Regions from separate parts of the Rhodoferax potami genome, predicted to be linked through region 2. Evidence: predicted binding sites of a transcription regulator. Region 2 holds the regulator's gene; the other holds the start of a gene.
The links. The regulator FNR, encoded in region 2, switches genes on or off when oxygen is low (the NO sensors DNR and NnrR bind a similar motif). The targets are predictions, from matches to a motif close to TTGATNNNNATCAA.
Positions count from the first base shown of each region.

Region 1 (16,026 bases), 2.6 Mb from region 2:
AGGGCCTTTGGTCATGGATAACACACAAGAGGCCTTCAGCGCCCTGACTCCCGAACGGCTCCGCGGGATCCGACGCGGGCTGGAAAAAGAAAGCCTGCGCGCACTCCCCAGCGGCAGTCTGGCGATGACGCCGCACCCCTCGGCCATGGGCTCTGCCCTGACGCATCCGCACATCACGACCGACTTCAGTGAGTCGCAGGTCGAGCTCATTACCGGTGTACACGCCCAGCCTGAAGACTGCCTGCAAGAGCTCACCGATGTGCAGCGCTTTACCCTGCAGAGCATGGGCGAAGAGCGGCTGTGGGTGTCGAGCATGCCGTGTTGTTTGCCGGATGACGATGCGATTCCGCTAGGCCAATATGGCACCTCGAATGTGGGTCGCTCCAAAACCGTGTACCGCATGGGCTTGGGTAACCGCTATGGCCGGCGCATGCAAACCATCTCGGGCATTCACTACAACTGGTCGATGCCGGATGTGTCCAGCGAAGCGTATTTCGGGTTGATCCGCAATTTCCGGCGCCATGCGTTTTTGTTGTTGTATTTGTTTGGCGCCTCGCCTGCGGTGTGTTCTACCTTCGTGGCCGGCCGCCAGCACCAGCTGCAGCCCTTGAGCGAAGGCACCATGTATTTGCCCTATGCCACTTCGCTGCGCATGGGGCGGCTGGGGTACCAGAGCGACGCGCAATCGTCGCTCGCGGTGAGCTACAACAGCCTGGAGGGCTACGGCCACTCATTGCAAGGCGCGTTGACCCAGGCTTACCCGGCCTACGAGGCCATTGGCGTGCAAGGCCCTGACGGGGCCTACCGCCAGCTCGGGACCAGCCTGCTGCAAATCGAGAACGAGTTTTACGGCACCATCCGCCCCAAGCGGGTCACTTTCCCTGGCGAGCGGCCGCTGCACGCGCTGCGCGAGCGCGGTGTCGAATATGTGGAAGTGCGGCTGATGGACCTCGATCCCTTTGAGCTGGTGGGTATCAACAGCAGCACCATGCGCTTTATTGATGTGTTTTTGCTGCACAGTCTGGGCACCACCAGCCCGGACGATTCGCCTGCCGAGATCACAGCGCTGGCGCGCAACCAACAAGACGTCGCTGAGCGAGGCCGCCAACCCGGTTTGCTATTGCAGCGCGACGGACAGCCGGTGACGCTGGTCGATTGGGGGCGCGATCTCTTGGCCCAGATGCAGCCTTTTGCACAGGCGCTGGATGCGGCCCATGGCAACACGCTGTACACCGCTGCATTGCAAGCGGCCACAGTAGGGTTGGATCAGCCGGATACCTTGCCATCCGCCCGGGTACTGCAGGCAATGCAAAAAGACCATGGGGGTTCGTTCGCGGCCTTCGTGTTGGCGCAGAGCAACCGCACACGGGATGCCATGCTGGCGCAGGCCTTGCCTGCTGCGCAGCAGGCCCTCTTTGAGCAAGAGTCCGCGGTGTCGTGGAGCGACCAGCGCGCCATCGAGGCGGCAGACACCATGCCGTTTGATGTCTACCTCAAAGAGTTTTTGGCACCCCACCGCTTGTTGGCAGGGCGCCGCAGCACAGCAGCGGCTTAAACCGCGACTGCTGCTTCCATAGCAGCGGCGGCTTTGCGCACGCGGGGAGCGGCCTTGCGCACTGCCTTTTTCACCACACGCTTGGCGCCTGCAGCCTTGGCTTTGACTTTTGAGCCTGCCAGGCGGATCGCCAGGTCGCTGCTCTTGGCTTCCAGCTTGGCGGCCACTTTGTTCGCAGCCACCACAGCAGGCACTGCGGCGTTGGCGACGGTGCCCAGTGTGCTCAGGCCGGTGGTTTGTTCAAAACGGGTGGCGTTCACTGCCACTTGTTCCAGGCTCTTGCCGGCCAGCTCGACGGCTTTGTCTACGGCAGCGTCTGCACCGTCAGTAGTAAACGTCACGCCTTGCACGTAGTAGCCGGTGAGCTTTTTCTGGGCGTTGAGGGCGTTGCGGCGAACTTCGCCGCTGATGCGTTTGCCGGCTTTTTGCACAGAGGCAGACCAGGTTTTTTCAACGTAGCTGGCGGCGCGGGCATTGCCGACGCGGTAGGCATTGATCACGTTTTTGGCGGTGTTGCCGTAGGTGGTGATCAGGTCGTTGGTGGCGAGGGTAAGGGTGGTCGTGCGCATGTGCAGCTCCTGCAAAGTGAAATCGTGAGGGAATACTTGGATTCTCAAGATCCCCCCTAGTGAAGGCACCTTAAATACCGTCTGTTTCCTAGGGGCGGCTGTCTAAGCGGCGCGCGGCGGCCACATACGGGACAATGCAGGGTTTAGCGACAGGCAGAAAGACACACGGCATGGCAATTCAGTGGTTCCCGGGGCATATGCACCTGACCCGCAAGGCGATTCAAGAGCGCATCAAAGAGATCGATGTGGTGATTGAACTGCTGGACTCCCGCTTGCCCGGCTCCAGCGCCAACCCCATGCTCGCCGAGCTCACCGCAGGCAAGCCCGCGCTCAAAGTGCTCAACAAACAAGACCTGGCCGACCCCGAGCGCACCGCACTCTGGCTGGCGCATTACAACGCCATGCCTGGCGTGCGCGCCCTCCCGCTCGATGCGAGCATGACCACCCCCGCCAAAGCGCTGGTGGCTGCCTGCCACGAGCTGGCCCCTAATCGGGGCGGCATGGCCAAGCCGATGCGAGTGCTGATTTGCGGCATTCCCAACGTGGGCAAGTCCACGCTGATCAACACTCTTAAGGGCAAGCGCGCCGCCAAAACTGGCGACGAGGCCGGCGTCACCAAGATCGAGCAGCGCATCACGATTGCGGACGACTTTTACCTCTATGACACGCCGGGTGTGCTGTGGCCCCGCATCATCGTGGCCAAGAGCGGCTACAACCTCGCGGCCAGCGGCGCCATCGGCAAAAACGCATTCGATGAAGAAGAAGTGGCCCTCGAGCTGCTGGACTACCTTCGCCAGCACTATCCCGCCACACTGGAGGCGCGCTACAAGCTCACTGGTGTGGCCGGGCAAACCGACGAGCAGTTGCTGGACGCCATTGGGCGCAAGCGTGGTGCTTTGCAGTCGGGCGGGCGCATCAACCTCAACAAAGCCGCCGAGATCGTGATCCACGACTTCCGCAGCGCGGTGCTAGGCCGTATCACCCTGGAGACGCCGGAGCAATTTGCCCAGTGGCTGGCCGAGGGCAAGCAGATCGACGCCGAGCGCCAGATGAAGAAGGACGCCATCGAAATGGCCCGTCTTATCCGCCTCAAGAAGGTCAAGCGCCCGGCGCAGCCCCGCCATAGCGACGAGCGGGAGGCCGCTGCCGGCCAAGGTGCTGCACCAGAGCCTGAGGCCGAATAAGAGTCAAATAAGCATGTAGCGCACGATATACCTGCGCTAGTAGCTATGATTTTTATAGCATTCGCCTGATGTGCACCAACTTCATTCCCTCGGCCCGGACTGACTTTTTAGACAAGCGCCTGGGCACAGTGGCCCCGGCCGCACCCGGCTGGCCGGCAGAAACCTACCCGGGCTATAACGCCCCAGTGGTGGTGCGCAGCTCCGGTGGGGCCGCGGTGCAGCTGGCGCAGTTCGGGATGGTGCCGCCCTGGAGCAAAGATGCCCGCCACGCCCGTGAGTTGGCCCGCGGCACTTACAACGCCCGCAGCGAGACGGTGGCTATCAAGCCCAGTTTTCGCCATGCCTGGGCGGCCCGCCAGTGGGCGCTGGTGCCGATGGAATGCTTTTTTGAACCCTGCTGGGAGGATGCGGCCACCCAAGGCGGCCGGGCAACCCGCTGGCGGATTGCCATGCACGACCAAGAGCCGTTTGCGGTAGCCGGCCTGTGGGAGCGTTGGACCGACAAAGCCAGTGGCGAGCAGGCCGACAGCTTTACCTTGCTCACAGTCAATGCCGATGGCCACCCGGTGATGGGGCGGATGCACCGCCCCGGGGATGAAAAGCGCATGCCGGTGATCGTACCCGCTGCGCATTACGCCGATTGGCTGCATGCCAGCCCGCAGCAGGCGATGGCGTTCATGACGCGTTTTCCCGCTGAGCAAATGCATGCTGAGCCGGCCCCGGTGCCGCGTGCGGCGCCTACGGCTGCGCGCAACGCCAAACCCCAGACCCCTCCGCCAGAAAACTTGTCATTGTTTTAGGCGGTGGTGGCTGTGGCCGGGCTCAGCGGAGCTCGGTCTCCAGGGTGTCCCACAACTCTTTGTCTGCCAAAGGCGTTTCGGGCGAGAGCGTGGGGTTGGAGATGCGGATCACCCGCCGGCCTGAGAGACTCAGGTCCGCGAGGATGCTTTTCTTGAAGACCAGATAGCGCTTTTGGAACTTGCCATTGCGCATCAACAGCTTCAAGCCTTCCTCGACCCGCTGGGCCAGCTTTTCACCTTCAGGCGAGCGGGCGAAGAAAAAGTAGCGGGGCAGGGGGTAGTAGAGCAGCAGTTTTCTTTCCACCGCGAGGTCGGGATAGCTGCCGATGTTGGAAGCCAGCTCCGCGCTGATTTCGTTCACTCCGCGCGAGAACAGGTCATACCGCCCCGCGCTCAGCATGGGGAACAGGCTCTCATAGGTCGGGGCGGTAACCACCTCCAGGCCGGCGTTGCGCAGGATGTCCACATCGATCCAGTTCGCAGCCTGCCCGATGGTGAACTGCCGCAACTCGCTGGTGCTGCGAATGCCGCTGAAGGCGGGTTGATTGACTTCCTTGATCAAAAACAGGCGGTAGCCTGTCAGGCCCTTGTCCAGGGGCAAGCGGATGGGCAAGAGCTTGCGCTCACGTTCCTGGCTGGTGGTGCGCGCCATAACGGAAATATCTTGGCTGTTGCTCAGCTGCATTTCCGCGCGCGCAGGCGTCATCACTTTGGGGGCTGGCTGCATCTGGAACGGTCCCCACTTGGGGCGTGTTTCTTCCAGGGCGAGCTGCAATACATCCCAGTAAAACTGCATGCGCACATCCGAGCCGCTCTCGGGGGGCGGATAGGTGTATTGCATGGGCGATGTTGCCCCAGCTGCAGGCTGCAGCCACACGGTGAGTGATATGCCAACGACGGCTAGTGCTTTGAAGAGTCGCAGCATTTCTACGCTCCTTGTATTTGAAGAACAGTGTAGCGCGCCCATGTGACAGACCATGTAAGCCGGGCCAGCGCCTCTGTGTGACGCAGATCAAGACCGGCCGCGCCGCCTTCCCGCACAGTAAGGGCATCGATTCACAGGAGGCTCCCATGTTCAAACACATTCTTTTGGCAACCGACGGCTCTGCGTCTTCAGAGCATGCGTCCCGCTTGGCGGTGGATTTGGCCCGCACCCACGGCGCCAAGCTCACCGCTTTGTATGTGGCGGACCCGTACCCCTATATCGGTATTGGCGAGCTCAATCCGGCTGGCCTGCAAGCCTATGCGGCGGCCGGCCAGCAGCTCGCCGCCCAAGCCCATGCGCATGTGGATGCCCTGTGCCGTGAGGGGTCTGTGGTGGCGCTCGATGTCCGCTTAGTGGAAGATGTCACCGCCGTGAGCGGTATCGTGCAAACGGCAGAGACGCTGGGCGTCGACCTGATCGTGATCGGCTCCAACGGGCGCTCGGGTATTGAACGCCTGGTGCTTGGCAGTGTGGCGGCCAAAGTGGTCGCCCAGAGTCCGGTGCCGGTACTGGTAGCGCGCTAACCCTGACCCCACGGCACCCCCGCATGGACGGGCGTGCTTGAAAAAGGCCGCAGGGGCTCCAGTTAACCAGCCAGTGCAACGCTGCTGACGGAGAGCTTGTGGCCTTTTTGATTTTTTGCCTTGCAGCGTTGTTGCTGCTGATCGGGCTGCTGGGGTATCCGCGTTGGATGCGCTGGCGGCGCGAGCGACTGCAACAGCAACCGTTCCCGCCCGGGTGGCGCAAACACCTGCGCAAGCGCGTTCCCATGTTTGCCCGTTTGCCGGCAGACCTGCAGCTGCAGCTCAAAAAGCACATCCAGGTTTTTGTGGCCGAAAAAACCTTTATCGGTTGCGATGGTTTGCAGGTGACTGAAGAAATGCGGGTCGTGGTCGCCGCCAATGCCTGCCTGCTGCTGCTCAACCGCACCCGCGGGCTGCCGGCGGACTACTTTGCCGGAGTGCGCCAGATACTGCTGTACCCCGCTGCCTTTGTCGTGCAGCGCAAGCACACCGATGCGGCGGGTGTGCACCACGCCGAGCAACGCTCTTTGGCGGGCGAAAGCTGGTCGGAAGGGCAGGTCATCCTGTCGTGGCAAGACGTGCTCCAAGGCGCTGCCGATGCGCACGATGGCCGCAACGTCGTGATCCATGAATTCGCCCATCAGCTGGACCAGGAAAACGGCCAGGCGATCGGCGCACCAATGCCACTGCCCGGTGATGCGGATCACCATCCCGCCCGCTGGAAGGCGGTGTTTACTGCCGCCTACGAGCGCCTGCAAGGCGAGGCCTTCATGCACGAGCAAGTGCTGCTGGACCACTATGGCGCGCAAGACCCGGCGGAGTTTTTCTCGGTCGCCACCGAAGCTTTTTTTGAGCAAGGTGCGGCCTTGCGCAGCTACGACGCTGCGCTCTATCGCGAGTTGCAGGGTTACTTCAAGGTGGACCCTTCCAGCTGGTGAGCGGGTGGCCCGGTAAGCAGCGTGTCAACATACCATGGGCAGGCACGGCACAATGCTTGCTCCGTAAGGCTTATGTCGACCTCCATACCCCCCAACCCCCCAGAAAAGCCCCTGCGCGGGCCGGTTGAGCTGCCCTCCGCATTGCAGGGGGCGGTGCAGCAGCACACCTGGTTTGAGGATGCTCAGGCCATCTTTACCGGCACCTTGTTCGTGAGCCTTGCGCTGATTTTGTTCGGCCAGGCGGGGTTGCTGACCGGCGGCACTGCGGGTGCGGCATTTGTGCTGCACTACGCGACCGGTGTCAGCCTGGGCAAGCTGTTCTTTTTGATCAACCTGCCGTTTTACTGGTTTGCCTGGCAGCGCATGGGCCGCGAGTTCACCATCAAAACCTTTGTGGCCATCAGCTTTTTGTCTGCCATGGCTGAATGGTCGCCGCGCTTGTTTGCCATCGAGCGGCTGCACCCGGCCTATGCCGCGGTGTTGGGCGGGCTGCTGCTGGGCTCGGGGTGCTTGTTTCTGGCGCGGCACCGGGCCAGTTTGGGGGGCGCTACCATTGTGTCGTTGTACCTGCAACGTTCACGGGGCTGGCGCGCTGGCATGGTGCAGATGGGCATGGACTGCACCATCGTGCTACTGGCACTCACTGTGGTCGACCCGGTGCGGGTCGCCTATTCGGTGTTGGCGGCGGTGGTCATGAACCTGTTCATCGCGGTCAACCACCGCCCGGGCCGCTACGCGGTGCTGTAGCGCTTAGTTCACACCCAAAAACTCAGCCAATGCTGCCGTTTGCATGGCACCCGCATTGGCCACCACTTGGCCGGTTTTGACATTCTTGGCCACCATGTAGGGCACCGATTCGGCAGCCAGGTCATTGAACAGCACCGTGTTGGCCTTGATGATGGCTTCCACCTCCGGCGGTACTGACGCGGGCAACGGGGTACCACCACTGCCGGCGAGCAGCGAGGCCTCGTGCGCGGCCATGAACTCGGCGGGGTTGGCGGCGGTCAATATTGCAGCGCCCTGCGGAGCGCTTTTGCCGTTGATAAACGACACCGGGATCCAGACAAACTTGGCCTTGGGCAGCAACGCCTGCGACGCTGTCCACAAATGGCCGCAATGCGGGCACTGGGGGTCAAACAGCACATAAGCGGGGTTGGCCGCCATGAGTGCGCCCACGGTGAAGCCTTTGCCCTCGGCTGCAATCTTGTCGTAGGCCTGTGCAGGGCTCAGCGCCGTGGATTTGGCAGCGGGCGCTGCCGTCTCGTCTTTCTTGTCGCCGCAACCGGCCAGACCGCCCAAGCCCAGCAAGGCGGGCAGTGCCAGCAGGTGCAGGCGGCTGCGCTGGGGCGGTGTGGGCGAAGCGAGGGCGGAAGACGAGGGGGACTTGATGGTCATGTTGTTGCAGCGTGTAAAAGTTTTAGCGCGGGTAGAGTCGTGAAAAGCGGCATTGGTTCCCGCAGTGACTACTTTACAGGCAACGGTGCCAAAGCCCCTGTTTGTGCGGGTTTTGTCGGTTGTAAACAAAGTTATCCACAGAGTGGCGCACAGTTTTGAGGGGTAATTCGGGCCTACGGGGCGTCGCTTTTCACGTCTACACCGATTCACCGCAAGTGCTAACACAAAACTTTCCCTCATTGACAAAACGCCGTTTTTCTTATTCGCGAAATTTGAAATTGCCTAAAAAATAGGCATCGTGTTGCAGCCCAATGCTGGCGCGGATTTGGCGGCTTGTGCCTAGGGTTATCCACAGCGTGGCCCACACGGGAATGGGGTAAGTTTTTTTCTTGGTAGTTGTTCCGATAAGCATCCTCTGCCATAGTGCAGACAGAGGAAAACGATTAACTACAACGCGGGACGGCCATCACATGCCAAACCGGATACGTGTGCGGCGCAGTGTGTCATTGCGGCGCGCGCTGCGGATGCTGGTCATCTTCAGTGTGCTGCCTACGGTGCTGATTTGCGCTTGGCTGGCTTACAGCAACTACCGATTGCAACGGGAGGGCTTTGAGCAACAGACTGTGCTCTTAGCGCGTGCGATTCAGGCAGAGATCGAGCGGGAGCTCGCTGCCATCGAGTCCGGCCTCAAGGTCATGGCTACAGCCCCTGAGTTGGCGCGTGGCGATCTCAAGGCCTTTCATCAGCACGCTACCAACAACGTCTTGGCACCTGACATGGCGCTCAACTATGTGTTGACGGACGCCAAAGGCCTGCAAGTGCTCAACACCTTGTTCCCCTTTGGTGCAGCCTTGCCCAAAGCTGGCACACCCGCTCAGCTCCAGCAGGTGTTTGCCCAGCGCGAGACGGTGCTCACCGATCTTTTCAAGGGCGTAACGACCCAAGCGCACATCATGGCGGTCGGGGTGCCGGTCGTGGTCAATGACAAGGTCGTTTACAGCCTGAACATGGGCCTGACGCCCGATTACATCAACCGCCTTATTGCCCAGCGCCCGCTGCCAGACGGCTGGCTCATCGCGGTGCTGGACCGGAGCCGCACGATCGTGGGCCGTTCGCGCGACCCCTTGAAATTCATTGGCCAGCTGGTCGGGCTCCGAGTGCAGCAGGCTATGGACGGCAATTCATCCGGCTTTTTGGAGTCGGTGACCAAAGACAATGTGCCGGTATTCACGGGGTTCAGCACCTCAGACCGCTGGGGCTGGACAGTGGTGGCTGCAGCACCGCAGCGCAGCCTGTATGACCACCTGTTTGCCCAGCTCGCCCAGGTGCTGCTTGGCTTGGTGCTGGCCTTGGGGCTGGGGTTTTGGCTGGCGCGGCGGGCAGGGGCCAAGGTCATGTCATCGGTTCAGCAGCTCAATGACACGGCGCTCGCACTCGGGCGAGGGGAGGATGTGAGCCCGCCCAGCCTGGAGTTGCAAGAGGCCCAAGCCGTGGGCACCGCCATGCTGCAGGCGGCAGATGCCATGCGCAAGGTCAAGTTTTTCGCCCAGCACGATGCACTGACCGAGCTGCCCAACCGCTTGCTGTTTGACGAGTTGGCGCAGCGCAGCATTTTGAGCGCCATGCGGCACCACGGCGAGTTGGCGCTTTTGGCCATGGACCTCGATGGTTTCAAAAAGGTCAACGACACCCTGGGTCACTCGATTGGCGACGAGGTGCTCAAAACCGTGGCGCAGCGCATCGGCTACACCATCCGGGCGTCCGATGTCGCGGCCCGCATCGGTGGGGATGAGTTCATTGTGTTGCTCGACGGGGTGAGCCAATCAGATGCCCTGCAAACGGCCGAGCGCTTGGTGCATGCCCTGTGCCAGCCGTATTACGGTGTGAGTGTGCCCTTGGGTGTAAGCATTGGCCTTGCCATGTACCCCCACCACGGGTCGGATTTGAAATCTCTCATGCTGGGGGCGGACAGCGCCATGTACGCCGCCAAGTCTGCGGGCAAGGGGCAAACCCACACCGCTAAGCCGCAGTAACGCTCTAGCATAAAAAAACCCCGTAAAAAACGGGGTTGTCAGGCTGCCTATTTTTTAGGCGTCGTGTTGAAAGCTAAGCCTGGCGCGGATTTCGCGGCTTGTGAACACGCTTATCCACACAGCAACCCACAGGTGACTGGGGTAAGTTTTTTTCAACTTTATTTGCCCCACGCGCGGTGAATGGGCTCGCTGAGTGTGCTAGCCCCGCCCTTACTCTTCCAAAAAGTTGGCAATCGTGGCGCCTGCCGACGGGTCGCGCGGCTTGCGCACCCCGTGCTTGGCCAGAATTTCAATATAGAACTGGGTGCCGCCCTCTTTGGCAGCGGCGTCGATCAGGCCGATCAACTCGGCCGGGTGTGCTACTACGGCGGTTTGCTCGGTAGCGCCGAAGCGGCAATCAAAGTCCCAAAAATCCACGCCCACGGGCAGCGCGCGGTTGCGTTCGCGCTTCATGTATTTGCGGATTTCGTGTTTGGTGGCGTCCAACAGGCGATCGGGGTGCTTGCCTTCAACGTGGAGGGGGAATGTCTTTTTCATGGGGAAATCCTTGTGCGCCGCGCCGCTCTGTGGGCTGCGGGCAAAACTGTGAGGCCAACCAGTGGCAGGTGGGCGATGATACGCCCCATGCAACAAAACCCCCGCGAACAGCACTCCACCCCCCACAAAGATGCCATTGCCTTGCTGCCTGAATTTACCCGGCTGGGCCTGGACCGCATCACTCTTGTGAACGAGGGCGCGCAAGCCCATGCTGCCTTGGCCAATCTGCGCCAAGCCCGCGCCTGGGGCTTTGATACCGAGTCCAAACCCACCTTCAAAGTGGGCGAAGTCTCCGACGGACCCCATGTGTTGCAACTCTCCACGCCTGAGCGGGCCTGGGTGTTTCAGCTGCACGACCCCGAGTGCCGAGCGGTGGCTGCCGAGCTCATGGCGCTGCCCGGTATTGCCAAGGCCGGTTTTGGCCTGGGGGATGACCGCAAGCGCATTCTTCACAAACTGGGGGTGGAGCCGGTGGGCGTGTTGGAGCTCAATGTGGTGTTCCGCGAACGCGGCTACCGCAAAGACATGGGGGTCAAAGGTGCCGTGGCAGTGTTGTTTGGGCAGCGCTTCATCAAGAGCAAAAAGGCGGCCACCAGCAATTGGGCGGCGCCCCGGCTCACAGAGTCCCAGCTGGTCTACGCAGCCAACGACGCTTACGCCGCCATCCGGGTGTTTAACGCGCTCGGGCTTTAGGCCGCAGGGTTCGCGGGGCGGCCCCACACCAGCAACAGGTTGTTGGCGGGCAGGGCGTGGCGGGCTTGTAGCTGCAGGCCGGCTTGTGCCGCAACGGCTGCCACATCGGCCAATTGGCGTATGCCAAAACTCGGGTCATGCGCTCGCAGGCTGGCATCGAATTCGAGGTTGCTCTGGGTAGGCGGCACGCCGGCCTCAAAGTAAGGCCCGTAGGTCACCAGCACCCCGCCGGGCGCCAGGCAGGCGGCGGCACCCCGCATCAGGGCTGCGCACGCGGCCCACGGCGCAATGTGCAGCATGTTGATGCACAAAACCAGGTCATACGGTCCCGCCCAAGTGGCGCCCTCGGTAAACCACGGCTCACGGCAGACATCGAGCTGCTGGGCCACTTCGATATTGGTCAAATCCGCTTCGGTGGCGCGCACCTCGATGTTGTAGAGCGCGCCGCGGTGCACCTCGGTGGGCTGCCAGGCCCACTGCGGCAGGTGCTGCGCAAACCACACCACATGCTGCCCGGTGCCCGAGGCAATCTCCAGCGCCCGGCCACTGGCAGGCAGCAGGGTTTGCAGCACTTCCAGAATCGGGTGCTTGTTGCGTTCGGCAGATGGGCTGTGGTCGGGTTGCGCCATGGAGCGTGGCTTAGTGGGTCACAAACTCGTAGCTGACTTCTTCGCTCTCGACCATGTCGAGAATGTCGTTGAGTTCGTCTTCGCTCTCCGTGCTGCTCCAGGTGTCTTCGGGGTCTGCTGCGAACAAAGGCTCGATGGCGATGTCCAGGAACTGGCCATTTGGCAGGCTCAGCACCGGGGTGCCTTCAGAGGTTTCTACCAGTGCCCAGTCATCGGGTACCGACATTTCCAGCTTGATAGTGACGTTGAGTTTTTTCATGGAAAAGTCCTTGTGTTTGTCGTTCAGTGAGGCGGCGAGGTTACCTCATCGGGGGTTCTGGCGCCGTGGGGACCGGACAGCCGGTTCCCCCATACCACAGCTTTTTGCCTTTAAAAACAATGCTCTACGCGCTGCCTTATTTTTGGGCAGGCTTGTCAAACCCAATGCTGGCGCGGATTTCGCGGCTTGTGAACACGCTTATCCACACAACAGCCCACAGGCGCTTGGGGTAAGTTTTTTTATTAATTAATTGTTCACAATGTCCGCGGCGACCACTTCTATCGGGTAGTACTTTTCAAAAACAGCGCGTAAGTTGCCCTCGCGCGCGCTTTTCACCATCGCGTTGCTCAACAGATCCATATCGGTCTGGCTCAGCGTCTGGCGCGAAAGGTAGGCCCCCACGCGGGATTTGGGCAGTCCGATGACCGCGCTGAAACGAAATTCGCCACTCTGCGCCACGTCGGCTGTAGTTTGCAGTGCCGAGTGCAGCAGCGTGGGTGGCAATATCGTGAAGTCCACCCGCCCTGCACGCAGCATGCGGCCCACGGTGCCTAAATCATTGACAAAGTCCACCCGGTTGTCGTCGGTCAGCTTTTGTACCAGCGCATCGTATTCATCGCCCCAGCTGTAGCTGCGCACCAAGGCGCCGCGCAGTTTGGACCGCTCTACCAGCGAGCGGAGGTCTTTGGGCGGCAAGGGCGCAGTGCTGAGCGTGATCAGGTTGGGCGTGAGGTTGACGAGGTGTACAAATTGCGCCTTTTGGTCGCGATCTTGGTTCTGGGAGGCCGGAATCAAAATGTCGGCCTGGTGGGAGACAAAGGTCATCGAATCCGCCCGGGCGCGCGGCACCACCGGAAACTGGAGCTGGCAACCCGCTTTGCGACTGACCTCGCGCAGCCAGTCCGGGTAGACGCCGGAGACTCCCTCATCAGTCACCTTGACATTGAAGCCCGTCGGTGCCGCCGGCACCACGATGGTCCGCGAGCACATCGCGTGGCTCAGGCTTGTACCCAAGGTCAAAGCCGCGCTCACTGCAATGCGCAGCCAACAAGTTCTTCCGCCGGGAAAAAGTGTAGAGCCCATAACGGCCACTATACACAGCCTTGCCGGCGTGGCGGGCTATTTCACCGGCAAGTGCATTTGCACCCAACGCAGGATATCGGCCTGCCCCATGGCTCCGGGTTGGCGGGCGACTTCGCGGCCGTTCACAAACAGCGCAAGGGTGGGAATGCTGCGGATCTGGAATCGGGCGCCCAGCGCCTGCTCGGCCTCGGTATCCACTTTGGCCACCCGGATGTGCGGCTCCAGCTGGCGGGTAGCAGCGGCATAGGCGGGCGCCATCTGCCGGCAAGGCCCGCACCACGGCGCCCAAAAGTCCACCAACAGTGGGATATGGCTGCGGTGCAAATGCTTGTCAAAAGAGGCTGTGGTCAAGTCGACCGGCTTGCCGGTAAACAGCGGGGCCTTGCAGCTGCCGCAGTCGGGCGCACTGGACATGTGGTCTGCCTTCACCCGGTTGGTGGTGTGGCAGTGGGGGCAAACGATATGGAGTGCTTCGGTCATGCAGGTTAGCTGGCGGCGCGGGGCCAAAACTCAAGCGCCCGAGGTGCAGGGCTTAGGCGTTTCACCCTAAGAAACAACGACCATTAGGGTTAACCCTTGCATTATGTCTAGGGTTAACCCTATACTGCAGTGCAACATCACTTGTTTTTACTTAAAGGAGCCCACCATGGCCAGCACGACTCTTCACAGCATTTCTCTGCCCCGCGACGCACAACCCACTGTGGGCGCTTCCTTGCAGGCGCTGTGGGTAGCCGGTAAAAACCTGGTGGTGGCTTTGAGCCAAGCCGCTTTCGGCCGCGCATCCGGTGCCGGCCAGACCCGCCTGGAGCAGGCGGAAGAGTTGCGCACTTTTGCGGCCAGTATCCAGAAGTCGGACCCCGACTTTGCCCTGGACCTGTTTGCCGCTGCAGACCGCCACGAAGGCCTGTAAGCCTTCGCGGCCCAAGCGCCCACCCCGGCTGTGCTGGCCGGGTGGAGCGCAGGGTTCCCCTTACATCGTGGGGTAATCGGTGTAGCCCTTGGCACCGGGCGTGTAATAGGTGCTGCTGTCAGGCGTGTTCAACGCCGCACCCGCTTTCACGCGTTCCGGCAGGTCCGGGTTGGCAATGTAGGCATTGCCGAAAGCCACCGCATCCAGCTTCCCGTCTTTGATCGCTTGCTCAGCCTCTTCCGCGCTGTAGCCCATATTGCCGATCAGCACGCCCTTGTAGTTCGCGCGCGCCACCGACATGACGTCGGCCTTTTGCACGCCGAAGAAATCCGCACGCATCATGTGCAGGTAAGCCAGCTTGAAGCTGTTGAGCTTGTCCGCCAAGAAGGTAGTCAGGCCCACAGGGTCGCTGTCGATCATGCTGTTGAAGCTGTTCAGGGGCGACAGGCGCACGCCCACGCGGTCGGAGCCGATGGCATCGCTCACCGCAGTCAGCACTTCAAACAAGAAACGCGCACGGTTTTCTACCGAGCCGCCATACGCGTCGGTGCGCTGGTTGCAGCCGTCGCGCAAGAACTGGTCTATCAGGTAGCCGTTGGCGCCGTGCACTTCCACACCGTCAAAACCGGCGGCCATTGCGTTTTTGGCGCCTTGGGCAAAAGCGGCCACGATCTCTTTGATTTCTTCCACAGTCAGCGCGTGGGGCGCTACGTGGGGCACTTTGCCTTCAGGGGTGTGGATCTCACCTTCAATGGCCAGCGCGCTGCTGGAGACGGTGCGAGCACCGCCATTGATGCTGGGGTGGGCAGCGCGACCTGCGTGCCAGATTTGCATGAAGATGCGGCCGCCCTTGGCGTGGACTGCGTCGGTGGTTTTCTTCCAGCCGGCGATTTGTTCTGCGGAGTACACACCGGGTTCGGCCACAAAGGCAGAGGTGCCTTCAGTCACCATGGTGCACTCGGTGATCAGCAGGCCGCCGCTGGCGCGCTGGGCGTAATACTCAGCCATCAAATCATTGGGCAGGTGCTCCATGCCCGCGCGGGTGCGGGTCAGTGGCGCGAGGACGAAACGGTTGGGCAGTGTCAGCGCGCCGACTTGGAGGGGAGAGAAAAGCATGTTCAAAAACCTGTAAACGTAACAACGAGGGGCGCGAGTGTGGCACCGGGGCAATAAGCCCGATGCGGTGGGGTTACTCGGTTTCGGGGTAGCGGTAGGTTTAATGCTGGGCCAGAGCCGCATCGCGCACGCGGGCGAGCAGGCGGTGCCGGATCAAGCCGCTCACTGGCCGTATCAGGTACCAATAGGGGGTGAACCGCAGCAGGGCTGCTCGGTCGGTGCACCACACCCGCGTCTCGGTCAGCAGCCAGGTGCCGCCGCCGGCCTCGGCTTGGGTGCTGAAGTTCAGCAGCAGCTTGGCGCAGCCGGGCTTGGCAAATGCCGCAAACCCGTCGGCCCCCGCCACTGGCAACTGGCCGTAGTCTGCCTGCCAAAACCGGCCTGTCAGGCCCAGGGCCACCTCAGTATCGCCATCACGCCCGAGCAGCGTGAAGTTGTCGATCCCGAAAGGGGGCTGGTTTTGCAGGCGACTACTGCCACCCAAGGCGCCCCGCAGCCGGTCGGGCAGCTCGCGCAGCTGGATGAATCGGCGCGCCCACGGGTCTTCACTCACGCCGGGCTGCAGCACCGCGTCCATCAGGGCGGCCGGGCTGGCCTGGGTGAGCAAGCGGTGTTTCTCGCTGAACTGGTAGTGCGGCATGAGCCGCTCCATCAACTGCATCCGACGCTTACTTGGCTGCAAACTGCGCGTAATAGGCCTTGATGGCCGGTGTCTCGCCAATGCGCTGCATGTGGGCGTTTAGGGCCGGGGCCACGCGTTCCACCAAATCGGTGGGGACATGGTCAAAGCGGCCGGAGTTGAGGGCGCGCACATCC
Region 1 is NZ_JAVBIK010000001.1:790,005-806,030, reverse strand. Features, by position in the region: gene gshA (glutamate--cysteine ligase) at 14-1,555, shown strand; gene RAE19_RS03840 (hypothetical protein) at 1,552-2,124, opposite strand; gene ylqF (ribosome biogenesis GTPase YlqF) at 2,295-3,308, shown strand; gene RAE19_RS03830 (SOS response-associated peptidase) at 3,377-4,108, shown strand; gene RAE19_RS03825 (hypothetical protein) at 4,131-5,033, opposite strand; gene RAE19_RS03820 (universal stress protein) at 5,180-5,617, shown strand; gene RAE19_RS03815 (zinc-dependent peptidase) at 5,716-6,555, shown strand; gene RAE19_RS03810 (YitT family protein) at 6,628-7,302, shown strand; gene RAE19_RS03805 (DsbC family protein) at 7,306-7,950, opposite strand; gene RAE19_RS03800 (GGDEF domain-containing protein) at 8,421-9,983, shown strand; gene RAE19_RS03795 (DUF6172 family protein) at 10,194-10,520, opposite strand; gene RAE19_RS03790 (3'-5' exonuclease) at 10,608-11,213, shown strand; gene RAE19_RS03785 (DUF938 domain-containing protein) at 11,210-11,842, opposite strand; gene RAE19_RS03780 (hypothetical protein) at 11,853-12,101, opposite strand; gene RAE19_RS03775 (transporter substrate-binding domain-containing protein) at 12,348-13,121, opposite strand; gene trxC (thioredoxin TrxC) at 13,221-13,664, opposite strand; gene RAE19_RS03765 (hypothetical protein) at 13,831-14,094, shown strand; gene RAE19_RS03760 (alkene reductase) at 14,155-15,210, opposite strand; gene RAE19_RS03755 (hypothetical protein) at 15,311-15,850, opposite strand; gene RAE19_RS03750 (glutathione S-transferase) at 15,879-16,026, opposite strand, start outside.
Region 1: a site for FNR is predicted at 5,111-5,124, ahead of RAE19_RS03820 (universal stress protein). Genes of this name have one in related genera too.

Region 2 (16,026 bases):
CGTCATAACCCCACTCCTGGCCCAACTTGGCAGCACGCGCCAGATCAGCAGGCTCGCTCCCGCCCAGCTGCAAGGCGACGGGGTGTTCTTCGGCGTTAAAGCGCAAATGGCGCGGCACATCCCCATGGATGAGCGCACCCGTGGTCACCATCTCGGTGTACAGCAGCGCATGGCGGCTCAATAGGCGGTGGAAATAGCGGCAATGTCTATCAGTCCAGTCCATCATCGGCGCCACGGACAGGCGCCACAGGGAGTCCGGCACAGCAGACTTGTTTTCTAAAGCGGGCATGGCCGGATTATCCCAGCCTCGCGCCCACCCTGCCGCGGGCTCAGGTCGGAGGCAGAAAAATCTCTACCCGGTCACGCCCGCCCTGCTTGGCCAGGTACATGGCGCGGTCCGCCAGCTCCACCAACCGCTTGGGGCTGCTGATGCCTTCGGAATACGCCACACCAATGCTGGCAGACATGGGCCTGCGCAGGCCGTGGATGGACTTGATCGAATCCCGGATGCGTTCGGCCACCACCAGCGCTTCGTTCAGCTGGGTATCGGGCAGGATGACGCAAAACTCCTCGCCACCATAGCGTGCCACGTGGTCATAAGCGCGCGCCTGGCTTTTGATTGCCAGTGCGATGAACATCAAGGCCTGATCGCCCGCCACATGGCCAAAGGCATCGTTGTAGGCTTTGAAATGGTCTGCATCCACCATCAACAGGCACAGCGGCGATTTGGAGCGCAGGGAGCGCGCAAACTCATGGGACAACAAGGTATCAAAAGCGCGGCGGTTTTTCAAAGCCGTCAAGGGATCCGTCAGGGTCTGCTCCTGCAGGTCATGGTTGAGCTCTTCAATGCGACGCTGCTGGTTCTCCAGTTGCTGGTGGCGCAATGTCTGCGCCTTGGTCACTAGCTCCAGCTCGGCATTCACGCGGCGTAACGCCAACAACTGCACCACCTGGCGGGAGAGGGCCTGCAAGGCCTCTGACTGGCGCTCGGTCAATTTGCGGGGCACCCTGTCGATCACGCATACCGTGCCGAGTGCTGCACCCGAAGGGGTGAGCAGCGGCGCGCCGGCATAAAACCGGATACCCGGGTCGCCAGTCACCAGTGGGTTGTCTACAAAGCGCGCGTCCTGCTGGGTGTCTGGCACCTCCATCACCCGGTCCGGATCCAGAATGGCGTGGGCACAAAAGGCCTGACCTCGCGGCGTTTCCATCGCATTCAGGCCCACACGGGCCTTGAACCACTGGCGGTCTTCATCAATTAGGGAGATCAGGGCGATCGGCGTGTCGCAAATGTAAGAGGCCAGCTTGACCACATCGTCATAGGCCTGCTCAGCAGGGGTATCCAGAATCTTGAAGCTGCGCAGGTCTTCGATCCGAAGCTTCTCTTCCGAGTGGGAGGGGTCTAGCATGCAGGCGGACTTTCGTTGGGTCTGCGTAAGCAGTAGGCCGCCTGAAAACGGGGTTGTTCAGGGCTAGCCGGTGGCGCACCACGGAGCTTTATTGTGCACCAATCCCATCCACAAAGCCCACCCTGAGGCTACTGCCAAGGCCGCGCCGGCCAGGCGGATACCCCACGTTCCATCGCCCATGCGGGACAAACCCAAGCGCAGCCACAACCACGGCCCCGCCATCATGGTCAGCGAGGTGCCCAGGGCGAAAAGTGCCATGGTTGCTGCACCGGACAAGGGCTCGCCCGACAGGGATGCCAGCAGCAACGCCGAATACAGCAAGCCGCAAGGCAACAGGGACCACACCACCCCCAACCCCAGGGGAGCGGCCAACACGCCCCCTGCCCCGACTTTGCGCACCCTGGCCCAGACGCTACGCGCCCCTGCCTGCAACCACAGGGGCTGACGCCCAGAAAACAAAAGCACCAACCCCAATACAGTGGCGGCCACATGAAGCAAAGACCACACTGGCCGGAGCGCAGCAGACTGCACGGTGAGCCAACCCAAACCCTGCACCGATGCTGCGGCCAAGGCACCGAGTGCGGCATAGCCAATGACCCTGCCCGCCTGGAAGCTCAACATGGCCGGTGTCCGCCGGGGTCCAGCTGCCTGCCCGATGCCGGCGCACGCCGCACCGCACATAGCAATGCAGTGAGGCCCACCCACCAAGCCCATGAGCAATGCTGTCACTGCCAAAGAAGATTGCATCCGGACGCGTCAAATGATTTTGGAGAAGCGGGCACGGGTGCGGTCCGTCTGGAGATAACGGTCAAACACCATGGCCACGGCCCGCACAAAAAACCAGCCCTGGCTGGTGACTTGAATTCCCGTGTCGTCCAAGGACACCAGTCCCTGCTCTTCCAGCCCCCGCAAGGTTTCGAGCTCGGCGGCAAAGTAGCTCTTGAAGTCCAGCAAATAGGCAAGATTGATCGACTCAAACTGCAAATTGCCTTGGCACATCAGCGCCATGATCACTGCGCGACGAACCAGATCGTCCCGCGTAACCGCCATTCCCCGCACGATGGGAAAACGGCCTTGGTCCAGGTAGTCGTAATACTCTTCCAGCGTTTTAGCGTTCTGGCTGTAGGTAGCGCCGATGCGGCCGATGGCAGACACGCCCAAAGCGATCAAGTCGCAGTCGGGCTGGGTGCTGTAGCCTTGGAAGTTGCGGTGCAGGCGCCCTTGCCGCTTCGCCACTGCCAACGAATCGTCCGGCAGTGCAAAGTGATCCATGCCCACATACACATAGCCCGCCCCCATGAAAGACGCCAAGGAATGCGCCAACATGGAGACCTTGGAAGCAGCACCCGGCAACTCCACAGTCGCAATACGGCGCTGAGGCTTGAAGCGCTCAGGCAAATGGGCGTAGGCATATAGCGCGATACGGTCCGGCCGCAAAGCGTTCACCTGAGCCAATGTGCGGTCAAACGACTCGGGGCTCTGGCGGGGCAAGCCGTAAATCAGGTCCACATTGATGGACTCAAACCCGCGTGCGCGTGCCGCCTCTACCAAGGCAAACACCTGATCGGCAGGTTGCACCCGGTGTACGGCCTTTTGCACCGCAGGGTCAAAATCCTGCACCCCGAAGCTCAGGCGGTTGAAGCCGAGTTCGGCCAGGGTATCCAGGCGCGCAGCGTCTACCGTCCGGGGATCTACTTCAATGGAATACTCACCACCGGCGACAAAGCTGAAGTTGCGGCGCAGCATCGCCATCAGCTCCCGCAGCTCGGTGTCACTCAAAAAGGTGGGGCTACCGCCCCCGAGGTGCAACTGGCTGACGGACTGCCCAGTACCCATCAACCGGGTGTGTAACTCCACCTCCCGTGTCAAATAGCGTAAATACGTGGCCGCTTTGTCATGGTGCTTGGTGATAATTTTGTTGCAGGCGCAGTAGTAGCACAGCGATTCGCAAAACGGAATGTGCACATACAAAGACAAAGGTAAGGCCAGCGCGGCAGCACCGGAGCGGCGTTGCAATAGTGCTTGGGAGTAATCGTCCGCGCTGAACGCCTCTACAAAGCGGTCGGCGGTCGGGTACGAGGTGTAACGTGGCCCGGAAACATCAAAGCGGGTCAACAGTTGTTCTGAAATGGGTGCGGAACCAAGGGCTGCGTTCATGAATACTCCAAGCTAGCGCACAGACTGTGAACGAAACAGCCTTCAGGCTCCTTGATTTACATCAAGGAGTTTCAGGATGACCCGGACCATAATTGACTTGCATCAGGGGAACACCATGCTCGAACACGCAATGCCTACCGCCAAGTCTCAGGACGCCCACGCTTCTATCGCCATCACGCCGGTGGGAGCCGGGGCATTGAATACCCACACCATCAAGGTCGCATGCTCCAACTGCAACCTGCGCGAGCTGTGCATGCCCTTGGGCCTGAGCCCCGCCGAACTCGACAAAATCGACGACGTGGTCGCAAGCCGCCGCAAAATCAAACGCGGCGCAACCCTGTTTCGCAACGGTGAAAAGTTCACCAGCCTCTATGCCATCCGCACCGGTTTCTTCAAAACCTGCGTAGCCTCTGAAGACGGGCGCGACCAGGTCACCGGTTTTCAAATGGCGGGAGAGGTCGTCGGACTCGATGGCATCGTGAACGACCACCACACTTGCGACGCCGTGGCTCTGGAAGACGCAGAGGTCTGCGTCATGCCCTTCGACCGGATTGAAGAGCTGTCGCGCGAGGTGACTTCGCTGCAGCGCCATGTCCACAAAATCATGAGCCGCGAAATCGTGCGCGAAAATGGCGTCATGCTCCTCTTGGGCAGCATGCGGGCCGAAGAGCGACTCGCCGCATTTCTGCTGAACCTGGTGCAACGCCTGCACGCCCGCGGCTTCTCGCAGTCAGAACTGGTGCTGCGGATGACGCGTGAAGAAATTGGCAGTTACTTGGGCTTGAAACTCGAAACCGTGAGCCGCACCTTCTCCAAGTTCGTGGACGACGGAATTGTGGAAGTCAAGCAACGGCACGTGCGCATCCTGAACACCGATGCCCTCAAAGACATCGTCAACCCCAAAGTCTGCAACTGAGCGATAACACGCTCGCTAGTTGTTGACGTCTGCAGCGCTCATAGCGAGCAAAGCCGTGAGCGCGCTAGAAGCCAGCGTCACCCCCCAGAACACGAAAAACGCCACGGTGTAAATTCCTTGGCGTGACAGCGGCAAAGCCGCGTCGTTCCAATGCAGATCGTGGGGATCGATGAATGCGAACACCACGATTTCCAGCACGCCTGCCGCCAGAAAAGCGGGCCACACGACAGCCATCCATGGGGCTCTCGGCATCACGTTGCTCCTTGCCTACCGCTCAACGGGCAGGCGCAGCGGCTGGCACGATGCCAGTAGCTGCATGGTTACGGGCCTGCATGGCGGGTGCCAGGCTTTCAGGTTGGGTGGCCAGGGTCTTGTTAATGTCCAGGCCAGTCTGGTAATAGTTTTCATCGACGACCGGGTCCATACCGCGGGCGGCCAGATAGAAAGTCAGGAAGCTCGCCACCACCACGATCAGCGGGCCGGACACCACCAGCCACACATGGCCGAACTTCCACCAGGGGGCTGCGGGGGTCGATGAGCTTGACGGGTTGGTCATAAAGTGGCTTTCTTAACGCGGAACTATGAATACGGACTTCTCGGTTACCACGGCAGCGTCAGGGGCCGATTTCACCGTGAAATGGATGGGATGCGATCCCGGAGTTGCACCTTCATACGGCAACTGCACGCGAATCGCAATCCAGCGGGATTCGGTCGGGCCGACTTCCATGCTGGAATCGGTGGAAAGCGTCAGGTCCGGCAAGCCCTCGGCGCTCACCTCAAAGGTTTGGTGGGTCTCCCGGGCGTTCATGATCTGCAGGCGGTACACATTCTCCAGCCGGCCGCCCGACACGATGCGGGCCAGTGTGCTGCGGTCGCGCTCCACGTCCACCTTGAAAGGCGCGCGCATCCACAGGCTGACCAGCATCGCCAGCACCACCGCCAGCAGGACACTGCTGTACACCAGCACCCGGGGGCGCAGCACATGGCGCAATATATCGGCACCACTCCAGCGCTGGTTCACTGCATTCTGGGTCGAGTACTTCACCAGACCACGGGCGTAGCCCATTTTGTCCATGACGGTGTCGCACACATCGGCACAGGCACCACAGCCAATGCACTCGTACTGCAGCCCCTTGCGGATATCAATACCGGTCGGGCAGACCTGCACACACAAGCTGCAGTCGATACACGCGCCCAGCTTGAGGGTGGAGAGATCGGCTTTCTTGGAGCGCCCGCCACGGGGTTCTCCGCGCAATTCGTCATAGGTCACGATCAGGGTGTCTTTGTCAAACATGGCACTCTGAAAGCGCGCATACGGGCACATGTATTTGCAGACCTGCTCACGCATGTAGCCGGCATTGCCATAGGTGGCAAAACTGTAAAACAGTACCCAGAAGGTTTCCCAAGGGCCCATGGACAAGGCGAAGAGCTCCATGCCCAGGCTGTGGATGGGCGTGAAGTAGCCCACGAAGGTAAAGCCTGTCCATAAGCCAACAGCAATCCACATGCATTGCTTGGCGGCTTTGCGCCAGACTTTGTCGAGTGTCCAAGGGCCCGCGTCACGCCGCATGCGGGCAGACCGGTCCCCCTCGGCCAGCTTCTCCAGCCAGAGAAAGATTTCGGTGTAAACCGTTTGCGGGCAGGCGTAGCCGCACCACAAGCGCCCGGCCACCGCCGTAAACAAAAACAAGGAGAGTGCAGAAATCACCAGAATGCCGGTGAGGTACACAAAGTCCTGCGGATACAACACGAGGTTGAAGATATAGAACCGCCGTGCCCCGAGATCGAACAGCACCGCCTGGCGCTGCCCCCACTCCAACCACGGCAATCCATAAAACACCAGCTGGGTCAGAAACACCAGCGCCCACCGCCACTTCGAGAAGTAGCCCGATACGCTGCGCGGGTAGATTTTTTGATGCGCTTCGTACAGGGCAATCGTCTCCTCGTCGGCACCAGGTGGCGGGGCAATAGACCCCTTGTCCGGTGACGCGACGATCGGGATGATCTTCTTCTCGGCAGTAGAGGCAGGTGCGTTCAAGGAATATCCTTCAGGGTTCAGCCAGCGTTACTTGGCCACACCGGTGTTGGAGAAGCCCCATACATAGGACGACAACACCTTGATTTGCGCGGGTGAGAGCTTCTGCACCTGTGCAGGCATTTGGTTGACCTTGCCGTTGTTCACGATGTTGATGATGGCGCTCTCGCCATAGCCATGGAGCCAGATGTCATCGGTCAGGTTGGGCGCACCCAACGCAGGGTTGCCTTTTCCGTCGGAGCCGTGACAGGCCGCGCAAGCTGCGAACTTGGACTTGCCCAAGTTGGCCCGCACCGAATCGTGCGGACTGCCTGACAAACTCAACACGTAGTTGGCCAGGTTTTTCACGTCATCACCCGAACCCACTGCCGCCGCCATGGGAGGCATCTGGCCGACACGGCCCTGGTTCAGCGTCTCCATGATTTTCTCGGGCGAGCCACCATGCAGCCAATCGGCATCGGTCAGGTTGGGAAAACCTTTGGAACCCCGGGCATCGGAGCCATGGCACTGAGAGCAGTTGTTCATGAACAAACGCTCGCCAATCGCATGGGCTTGCGGGTCTTTGGCGATGTCCTCAGCCGACATGGCGTCAAAGCGCGCATAAATCGGCGCAATGTCGGCCTCCCCCTTGGCAATTTCCGCTTGGAACTGACCGCTAGAGGTCCAGCCAAGTTTGCCGGCTGAAGCGCCCAGACCCGGGTAGAACGCGAGGTAAACCGCAGAAAAAATGATCGTAATAACGAACAGCCCGACCCACCAGCGTGGCAGAGGGTTGTTCATCTCGCGAAGGTCACCGTCCCACACGTGGCCGGTGGTGTTGTCGTGGGCGGTCATGGCTTTGGCTTTGCCACTGAACCACAAGAGGAACAGGCAGGCTGCAATGCCGATGACCGTTACGGCGGTCACATAGACCGACCAGAAGTTGCTTGTGAAGTCACTCATTTTGATTCCTTACGAGGCTCAGTCCTGCTCAAACGGCAGATTGGCGGCGTCCTGAAAGTCGTGGGCACGGCTTTTCGACCAGGCCCAACGGACAATCGCGATAAAGACCACGAAGCTGATAACCGTGGTGACGGAGCGCAGGGTGTTGACATCCATATCCATGTGATTCCCCTTATTTCAGCGCCAGGCCCAAGACCTGCAAATACGCGATCGTGGCTTCGAGTTCAGTTTTGCCCTTGACCTCTTCAGACGCCTTGGCGATCTGCTCGTCGGTGTAGGGCACGCCCACCTTGCGCAGTGCGCGCAGGTGCGATGGCAGGCTTTCCGCGTCCACCAGGTTTTTCTCCAACCAGGGGTAGGCCGGCATGTTGGACTCAGGCACCACATCACGCGGGTTCACCAAGTGGATGCGATGCCACTCATCGCTGTACTTGCCGCCCACACGAGCCAAGTCCGGGCCAGTACGCTTGCTACCCCACTGGAAGGGGTGGTCGTACACCGACTCCCCCGCTACCGAGTAGTGGCCGTAGCGCAAAGTCTCGGCCCGGAAGGGGCGGATCATCTGCGAGTGGCAGTTGTAGCAACCTTCGCGGATATACACATCACGCCCGGCCAGCTGCAGTGCGGTGTAGGGCTGGATACCCTTGATCGGCTCCGTGGTCGACTTTTGAAAGAACAGCGGAACAATTTCCACCATGCCGCCTGCAAGCAAGACCAGCAGGATCAACACGATCATCAGAAAGTTGCTGGTCTCGATCTTCTCGTGCGACAGACGGGATGCACTTTTTTCGTTTGCCATACAAATTTCCTTTTAAGCGTGGGCTGCCGCGGGGATCGCCACCGTGTTGGCGCGTCCGGCAGTAACAGTCATCAGGGTGTTCCACAGCATGATCAACATGCCGCCCAGGTACAGCAGTCCACCCAACAAACGCAGCACATAGAAGGGATAGGTCGCCTTCACCGACTCAACGAAGGTGTAGGTCAAAGTGCCGTCAGGGTTGATGGCGCGCCACATCAGGCCTTGCATCACACCGGCAATCCACATCGCCGCGATATAGATCACGATGCCGATCGTGGCAGTCCAGAAGTGCAGCTCAATCGCTTTGACGCTGTACATCTCTTTGCGGCCAAACAGGCGGGGAATCAGGTAGTACATCGAACCCATGGTCACCAGACCCACCCAACCCAAAGCGCCGGAGTGCACGTGGCCCACGGTCCAATCGGTGTAGTGGCTCAGGGCGTTGACTGTCTTGATGGACATCATTGGGCCCTCGAAGGTGGACATGCCGTAGAAGGACAGGGACACGATCAGGAAACGCAGGATGGGATCGTCGCGCAGCTTGTGCCAAGCACCCGATAGGGTCATGATGCCGTTGATCATGCCGCCCCAGCTGGGCGCCAAGAGAATCAGCGAGAACACCATGCCTACCGACTGCGTCCAGTCAGGCAGCGCCGTGTAGTGCAGGTGGTGTGGGCCCGCCCACATGTAGGTGAAGATCAGCGCCCAGAAGTGGACGATCGACAGGCGGTAGCTGTAGACAGGCCGCTCCGCCTGCTTGGGGATGAAGTAGTACATCATGCCCAGGAAGCCGGCCGTCAAAAAGAAGCCCACCGCATTGTGGCCGTACCACCATTGCACCATCGCATCTTGCACACCGGCGTAAGCCGAGTAGCTCTTCATCAAGCCTGCAGGAATCGCAGCACTGTTCACCAAGTGCAGGATGGCTACCGCAATGATGAAGGCGCCAAAGAACCAGTTGGCCACATAAATGTGCTTGACCTTGCGGGTACCCACGGTGCCGAAAAACACCACGGCAAACGACACCCAGACCAGGGTGATCAGAATGTCAATAGGCCACTCCAGTTCGGCGTATTCCTTGCCGGAGGTGTACCCCATGGGCAATGAAAGTGCAGCCGCCAAGATGACCAACTGCCAGCCCCAGAAGGTGAATGCTGCCAGCTTGTCACTGAAGATGCGCACGTGACAGGTGCGCTGCACGACGTAGTAGGCCGAGGCGAACAAGCCGCAACCGCCGAACGCAAAAATCACCGCGTTGGTGTGCAGGGGGCGCAGCCGCCCGTAGCTGAGCCAGGGGATACCGAAGTTGAGTTCGGGCCAGGCGAGTTGGGCGGCAATGATCACGCCCACCAACATGCCGACCACTCCCCAGACCACCGTCATGATGGCGAACTGGCGCACAACGGTATCGTTGTACGCCGTCGCCTGCTGATTTGGAAATGCCATATTTACCTCTTCTTGGATTGCTTCACAGCGAGTGTCTGTCGGGCTTTACTCGAGCGAGTTGACCCACATCAACCGGCAGAGAAAAAGCGGGGAACCTTTTTCAGGGTTCGCGCAAAATGCGCTCCCCTTCAGACTCGATGTCTTCAAACTGCCCCCTGTCTATGGCCCACCAGAGCCCGGCCAGAATGAAAAACACCAGCACCACCGACAGCGGTACCAATAGATACAGAATGTCCATCACGCCCCCCGGGTTGAAAAATTGACCGCAGGTAGCACACCGCTGCCCGAGGTCTGCAGGCTGCTGCCGGATGACAAGCGCAAGGCGTTGAGCACGACCAGCAAAGAGCTGGCCGCCATACCCAGACCGGCCAGCCATGCAGGCAAATAGCCGGCGATCGCCAACGGTATGCACGCCACGTTGTAGGCAAGCGCCCACCACAGGTTTTGCCGCACCACCCGGAGTGTTTTGCGGGCCAGCATCAGCGCGGTGTACACGTTGTGCAACTGGTCACCGAGTGCCACAAAATCGGCACGGGACTGCGTGATCGACACCGCCCGCCCGAATGCAAAAGACACATGGGCCCCCGCCAACACCGGGCCGTCATTCAGTCCATCGCCCACCATGGCCACCACGTGGCCGCGGCCTTGCAACTGGTGCGCATAGTCCAACTTGTCCGCCGGCGAGCAGCCGCCCGCTACGTGCGTGATGCCAAGACGTTGCCCCATGGCTCGTGCAGCGGCAACGCGGTCGCCCGAGAGCAAATGCACCTCCACCCCCTGCGCTTGCAAGGCAGCAATGACACCCAGGGCATCACTGCGCAACTCTTCTTGCCAGTAGAAACTGGCTAACCACCCCTGCGCATCCTGCAGGTGGACGACAGGTCCGGTTGGGGCAGTGGCGTCGGGCGCGTCCGCTGCAGCACCGCAGAAAGTGGCCGACCCCAGGCGCATACGGCCTTCAGAGATGCCGGCGGAGCCCTCTGCCGATCCCGCGAGCGGCAGCGCATGGGCTTGCACGCCCTGCCCGGCTATTTCCTGGGGCGCTTGCACCGCCACCGGAGTCACCCCTTCTTGCACAGCAAGTTGCTCAATTGCCCGGGAAAGTGGATGCAGCGAATGCGCTGCCAGCCCGGCTGCGCAGGCCAACGCGGCTTCGCGCGACACGCCGGGGCGGGTGTGTACCGCCTTACATGTCATGGCATCACGCGTGAGGGTGCCGGTTTTGTCAAACACCACCGTATCAACAGCAGCCAAGCTCTCCAGCGAGGGCAGGCTGCGCACCAGCAAACCCTGCCGCGCGAGGTTGCCTGCGGCAGCCAGCATGGCCGCCGGGGTGGCGAGGGACAAAGCGCACGGGCAGGTCACGATCAAAACCGACACCGCCACCATGACCGCATGGGCCGGATTCTGTGGCCACCACCACACCGCTGCAGCCCCAGCCGCCAGCAGCACGCCGATCAAGAAAGGGCTGGCCCAACGATCGACCAGCAATGCGACACCCGGCTTGGAGAGCGAGGCGCCCTCCATCAAGGCCAGAATCTGGGCAAAGCGAGTGGCCTCGCCCAATGCGACCACCCTCACCTGCACCGTGCCCTCGAGGTTGTGGCTGCCCGCAATCACCGACTGGCCCACGCTGCGGGCCAGAGCCTCGGATTCACCCGTCAGCAAAGACTCGTCCACACAGGTGCGGCCCTGCACGATCACCCCATCTGCGGCAAAGGCCTCTCCAGCACGGATCTGCATCAGGTCACCCACCAGCAGACGGCGCACCGCCACCCGCTCCCATCCGCCGTCCGGGGTTTGTCGCAGCACACTGTCAGGCATGCGGTTCATCAATGCATCCAGCGCTCCTGCGGTGCGGTCGCGCAAGCGGGCCTCCAGCCAACGCCCGGTCAGAAGAAAGAACACAAACATGGTCAGCGAGTCGAAATACACCTCCCGACCGAACATGCCTGCTGGATCAAAGGTGCCCGCGGTGCTGGCAGCAAAGGTGATCAGCATGCCGAGTGCTACCGGCAGGTCCATGCTGATCCGCAAGTGGCGTACATCCGACCAAGCCTTGCGAAAGAAGGGCCCGCACGAAAACAGCACCACTGGCAAAGACAGAACCCAAGAGGCCCAGCGCAACAGCTGCTCGTACTCCAGAGCAAGATCCCCCGGGCGGGCCTGATAGGCCGGCCACGCGTACATCATCACCTGCATCATGCAAAGGCCGGCAACCAGCCATTGCCACAAGGCTTTGCGGGACTCCGCCTTGCGGCGCTCGGCGGCAAACACATCGTTGGCCGGGACGGCGCGGTAACCCGCACTCTGAAGGGCCTGCATCCACTGGGAGGGCACTACCCTGTCCTGCGCCCAGCGCACGCGGGCGCGGCGGTTTGCTGCACTCACCCGCGCCGACTCCACACCCGGCACCTTGAGCAAGGCATCTTCAATGGTCAAGGCACATGCTGCGCAGTGCATGCCCTCTATCACCAGGTTGGATTCCCAGTGACCGGGGGCTGCAGGGTCCTCGCGGCTGAAGGCACTCCATTCGGCCGCATGGTCCACCACGCTCAGGGTATCCGCCTCCCAAGGGGATGCGACAGGCAATGGAATAGGCGTGGAAGGCATGGCCGGAATTCTGCGATCCCTGTCCGCAATAAACCTTGATACACATCAAGACAGACCGCAATGGGCGGCGTAATCTGAAGGCCTACGAACCTACAGGAGCAACTCTATGTACCAACGCATTCTGGTCACCACCGACGGCAGCAAGCTCTCTCAAAAAGCAATAGCTACAGCGATCAAACTGGCCGGACTCACCGGCGCGGAGCTGGTCGCACTCAAAGTCGTGCAGCGCTACCCCCAGTCCTACTTTGAAGGCGGGATGGCCCTGGTGGGCGAAGATGTGAAACAGGTCGAAAAAACCTGGAGCGATGCCGCTCAGAAGGTGGTGAACGCCGTCAAAAAAACGGCAGAGGATGCCGGCATCAAAACCAAGGCGGTCGTGGTGCGCTCGGATGTGGTGTCAGACGCGATTCTCAGCACCATCAAAAAACAAGGCTGCGACTTGGTCGTGATGGCCTCTCACGGGCGCAAGGGCATCAAGCGGCTGCTCTTGGGGAGCGAGACGCAGCATGTGCTGACCCACGCCACCGTGCCGGTGCTGGTTTTGAAGTAATTTTTAGATAAAAGAGGCTGCAGCCCATTGAATAATTGGGCGAGTAGCTATCAAATGTATAGCTACATCTGCGGGCCAGCTGCCTCTTCCTCTTCCTGGTAACGGTCCCGGATCTCGAGGATTTCATCGAATCCATTCAAGAAGGCTTGAACACACGCCGGATCGAAATGGGTACCAGCCCCGGCATTTAAAAAATCAACAGCTTGCTCCAGCGTCCACGCTTTTTTGTACGGACGCTCGGAGGTCAAGGCATCAAAAACATCAGCAACCGCCACGATGCGGCTGAACAGCGGTATTTCCTCCCCTTTCTTGCCATGGGGGTAGCCGCTCCCGTCGAATTTTTCGTGGTGGCCGCGTGCAATCTCAGCACCCGCCTGCAGGACCTTGGAGGTACTGCCGTGCAGCAACTCATATCCGAATTCGGCGTGCTGCTTCATGATCTCGAACTCGGGACCCGTCAGCCGCCCGGGCTTGAGGAGAATATTGTCGGTAATGCCTACCTTGCCTATGTCATGCATCGGTGCGGCCTGCAAAATCAAATCCTGATCCGCCTCCGGCAAACCCAGGTATTTCGCAATCAAGCGGGAATAGTGCGCCATTCGCAGAATGTGTGCTCCTGTCTCGGGGTCGCGGTATTCCGCAGCCTTGCACAGCCGAAATACGGTCTCTTGCTCGCGTTGCACAATCACTGCGGTGGCTTTTTTGACCTCAGCGTCCAGCCACTCCGCGCGATCAGCGAGCTTGCGGCGCGCAGCGCTCAAACTCAACATGTTCTTGGCGCGCGCCAGAAACTCCACCTTATCGACCGGCTTGGCCAAAAAGTCATTGGCGCCGGAGTCCAGGGCGCGATACCGCACTTGTTTTTGGTCATTGGCGGTAATCATGAGGATAGGCACTTCCTCGCAGCCCTCCAGCGCCCGGAAGCGCTGGATGAACTCCAAACCGTCCATGCCCGGCATCATGTAATCCACGATCACCAAATCAGGCTGCTTGGTTGCTGCCCAATCCAGTGCCTGCAGGGGGCTCTCGAAGTTGTGGCTGCGGCAGTTGTCTAGCTTTTTGATCAACGCACTGAAAAGAATCAGGTTGATTTCCGTGTCGTCGATGATGAGTACGTCCTGCATGGTCACAGTATGGCCTTAAATATTCTGTCCGTAGCTGCCGGCACGCTGGCGAAGGGCTTGCACCAGAGACTCGACTTCGCGCACCAGGGAGGGAATCAGCGCCGAGACAGCTGCGGTATCCCGGAAAGCGGCCATGCTCTCCAGACGCTGGGCCAGCGCACTGGCCGGTTGCGCTTCAAACAATGACAAAGTCGCCTTCAGGGCATGGGCGGCGTGCAACATGCCGTGAAAATCACCTGCGGCAAGGTCGGCTTCCAGGCGGGCCTTGTCTTGCTCCCACTGCTCGCAAAACACATCGGCCACGATCTCCACCATCTCCTGGTCAGCCTGTGTCAGTGCAGTGGCATAGTCGAAACGGGTCGCTTGTGGGGCTAAAGCGGCCACCTCAGCCTCAGCCTCAGGGCGCAGAGCCGCGGGATCGGTCTTCGCAGAGGCCGGGAAGGTCAACTCGGTGATCTTTTGCTGGAGCTCCTCAGAGCGTATCGGCTTGGAGACGTAGTCGTCCATACCTGCTGCAAGGCATAAATTGCGATCAGACTCCATGGCGTTCGCGGTCATGGCGATGATGGGAATCCGCCGCCCGCGCTCACCCGCACGGATGCGCCGGGTGGCCTCCAGGCCGTCCATCACCGGCATCATCATGTCCATCAACACCAGGTCGTAATGACGCTGAGGCAACATCTGCAAGGCAATCTGGCCGTTGTCCGCAACATCGACCCGGTGCCCCCAGCGCTCCAGCAAAGTCACCGCCAGTTTTTGGTTAATGGCATGGTCTTCCACCAACAAAATGTCCAGCATCGGATGGGTGTCGCGGATCGAGTGGCGGGTGACCAACACCTCCGGCCGCACCTTGTGCAGCTTCAACACATCTGACAGCAGTTGCAGCAAGTCATCACGGGCGATCGGCTTGGAAAGATACCCCGCAATACCCGCTTCGCGCGAACGCTGTCCATCGCCTTTCAGCCCCGCCGAGGACAGCAGCACCATGGGCAGCTCCTGGCAATGCGCCAGCGCTCTGATGCGTGCAGCCGTCGCAAAACCATCCAATTCCGGCATTTGGGCATCGAGCAGAATCAAGTCGCATGCGGCGGTGCCAGTTGGAGCGTCCTGGGACTGCAACCAAGCAAGAGCGGCACTGCCCGATTCGGCTTGGGAAGTGCGGGCGCCAAACGAGGCCAATAGACCGCACAAGACTTCACGGTTGACCTGGTTGTCGTCGACCACCAGCAGGTGCAAGCCATCCAAACGTATCGCGGCGGTCGGCTCGAGCGGGGCGGCCAAATCAGGGACCAGCGCCACGGTGAAATGAAAGGTACTGCCTACTCCCGGCGTGCTTTCCACCCAGATCGCACCGCCCATACCCTCCACCAAGCGGGCGCAGATGGTGAGCCCGAGGCCGGTACCGCCGTATTTGCGGGTAGTGGAGCTGTCTTCCTGCGAGAAGGCATCAAACACGCTACTCAGCTTGTGCGCCGGAATACCGATACCGGTGTCGCTCACCGCCAGATGGAGCAAAGGCTGGCCTTCCGGCGTTTTCGACTGACGCACCCGCAGCACAACCTCACCTTTGGCTGTGAATTTGATGGCATTCCCGAGAATATTGACCAGCACCTGCCGCAAGCGGCCCGGGTCTCCGACCAATGCCCGGGGAACATCGGGGGCCACATCCCACACAACCTCCAAGCCCTTGTCGTGGGCGCGCAATGCGACCGCTTTCAGGGTGTCGGCAATGGTGCGCTCGAGGTTGAACGGGATGGCCTCAATGTCCATCTTGCCCGCTTCGATTTTGGAGAAATCCAGAATATCGTTGATCACCCGGAGCAAGGCCTCGGACGAGGACTTCACGATATTCAGGTACTCCTGTTGCTCGGCGTCCAGCGTGGTGTCGAGCAGCAGTTCCGTCATGCCGATCACCCCGTTCATCGGGGTGCGTATTTCATGGCTCATGTTGGCCAGGAAGTCTGATTTCGCGCGGTTGGCCGCCTCCGCAGCGTCCTTGGCTTTTTGCAGCTCCTGCGAGATGTGACGGGCCTGG
Region 2 is NZ_JAVBIK010000001.1:3,406,195-3,422,220, reverse strand. Features, by position in the region: gene dusA (tRNA dihydrouridine(20/20a) synthase DusA) at 1-289, opposite strand, end outside; gene RAE19_RS16490 (GGDEF domain-containing protein) at 330-1,409, opposite strand; gene RAE19_RS16485 (sulfite exporter TauE/SafE family protein) at 1,473-2,156, opposite strand; gene hemN (oxygen-independent coproporphyrinogen III oxidase) at 2,166-3,566, opposite strand; gene fnr (fumarate/nitrate reduction transcriptional regulator Fnr) at 3,763-4,482, shown strand; gene RAE19_RS16470 (hypothetical protein) at 4,498-4,734, opposite strand; gene RAE19_RS16465 (FixH family protein) at 4,757-5,038, opposite strand; gene ccoG (cytochrome c oxidase accessory protein CcoG) at 5,051-6,520, opposite strand; gene ccoP (cytochrome-c oxidase, cbb3-type subunit III) at 6,548-7,459, opposite strand; gene RAE19_RS16450 (cbb3-type cytochrome oxidase subunit 3) at 7,478-7,621, opposite strand; gene ccoO (cytochrome-c oxidase, cbb3-type subunit II) at 7,632-8,258, opposite strand; gene ccoN (cytochrome-c oxidase, cbb3-type subunit I) at 8,271-9,704, opposite strand; gene ccoS (cbb3-type cytochrome oxidase assembly protein CcoS) at 9,805-9,942, opposite strand; gene RAE19_RS16430 (heavy metal translocating P-type ATPase) at 9,942-12,317, opposite strand; gene RAE19_RS16425 (universal stress protein) at 12,424-12,867, shown strand; gene RAE19_RS16420 (HD domain-containing phosphohydrolase) at 12,930-13,991, opposite strand; gene RAE19_RS16415 (response regulator) at 14,007-16,026, opposite strand, start outside.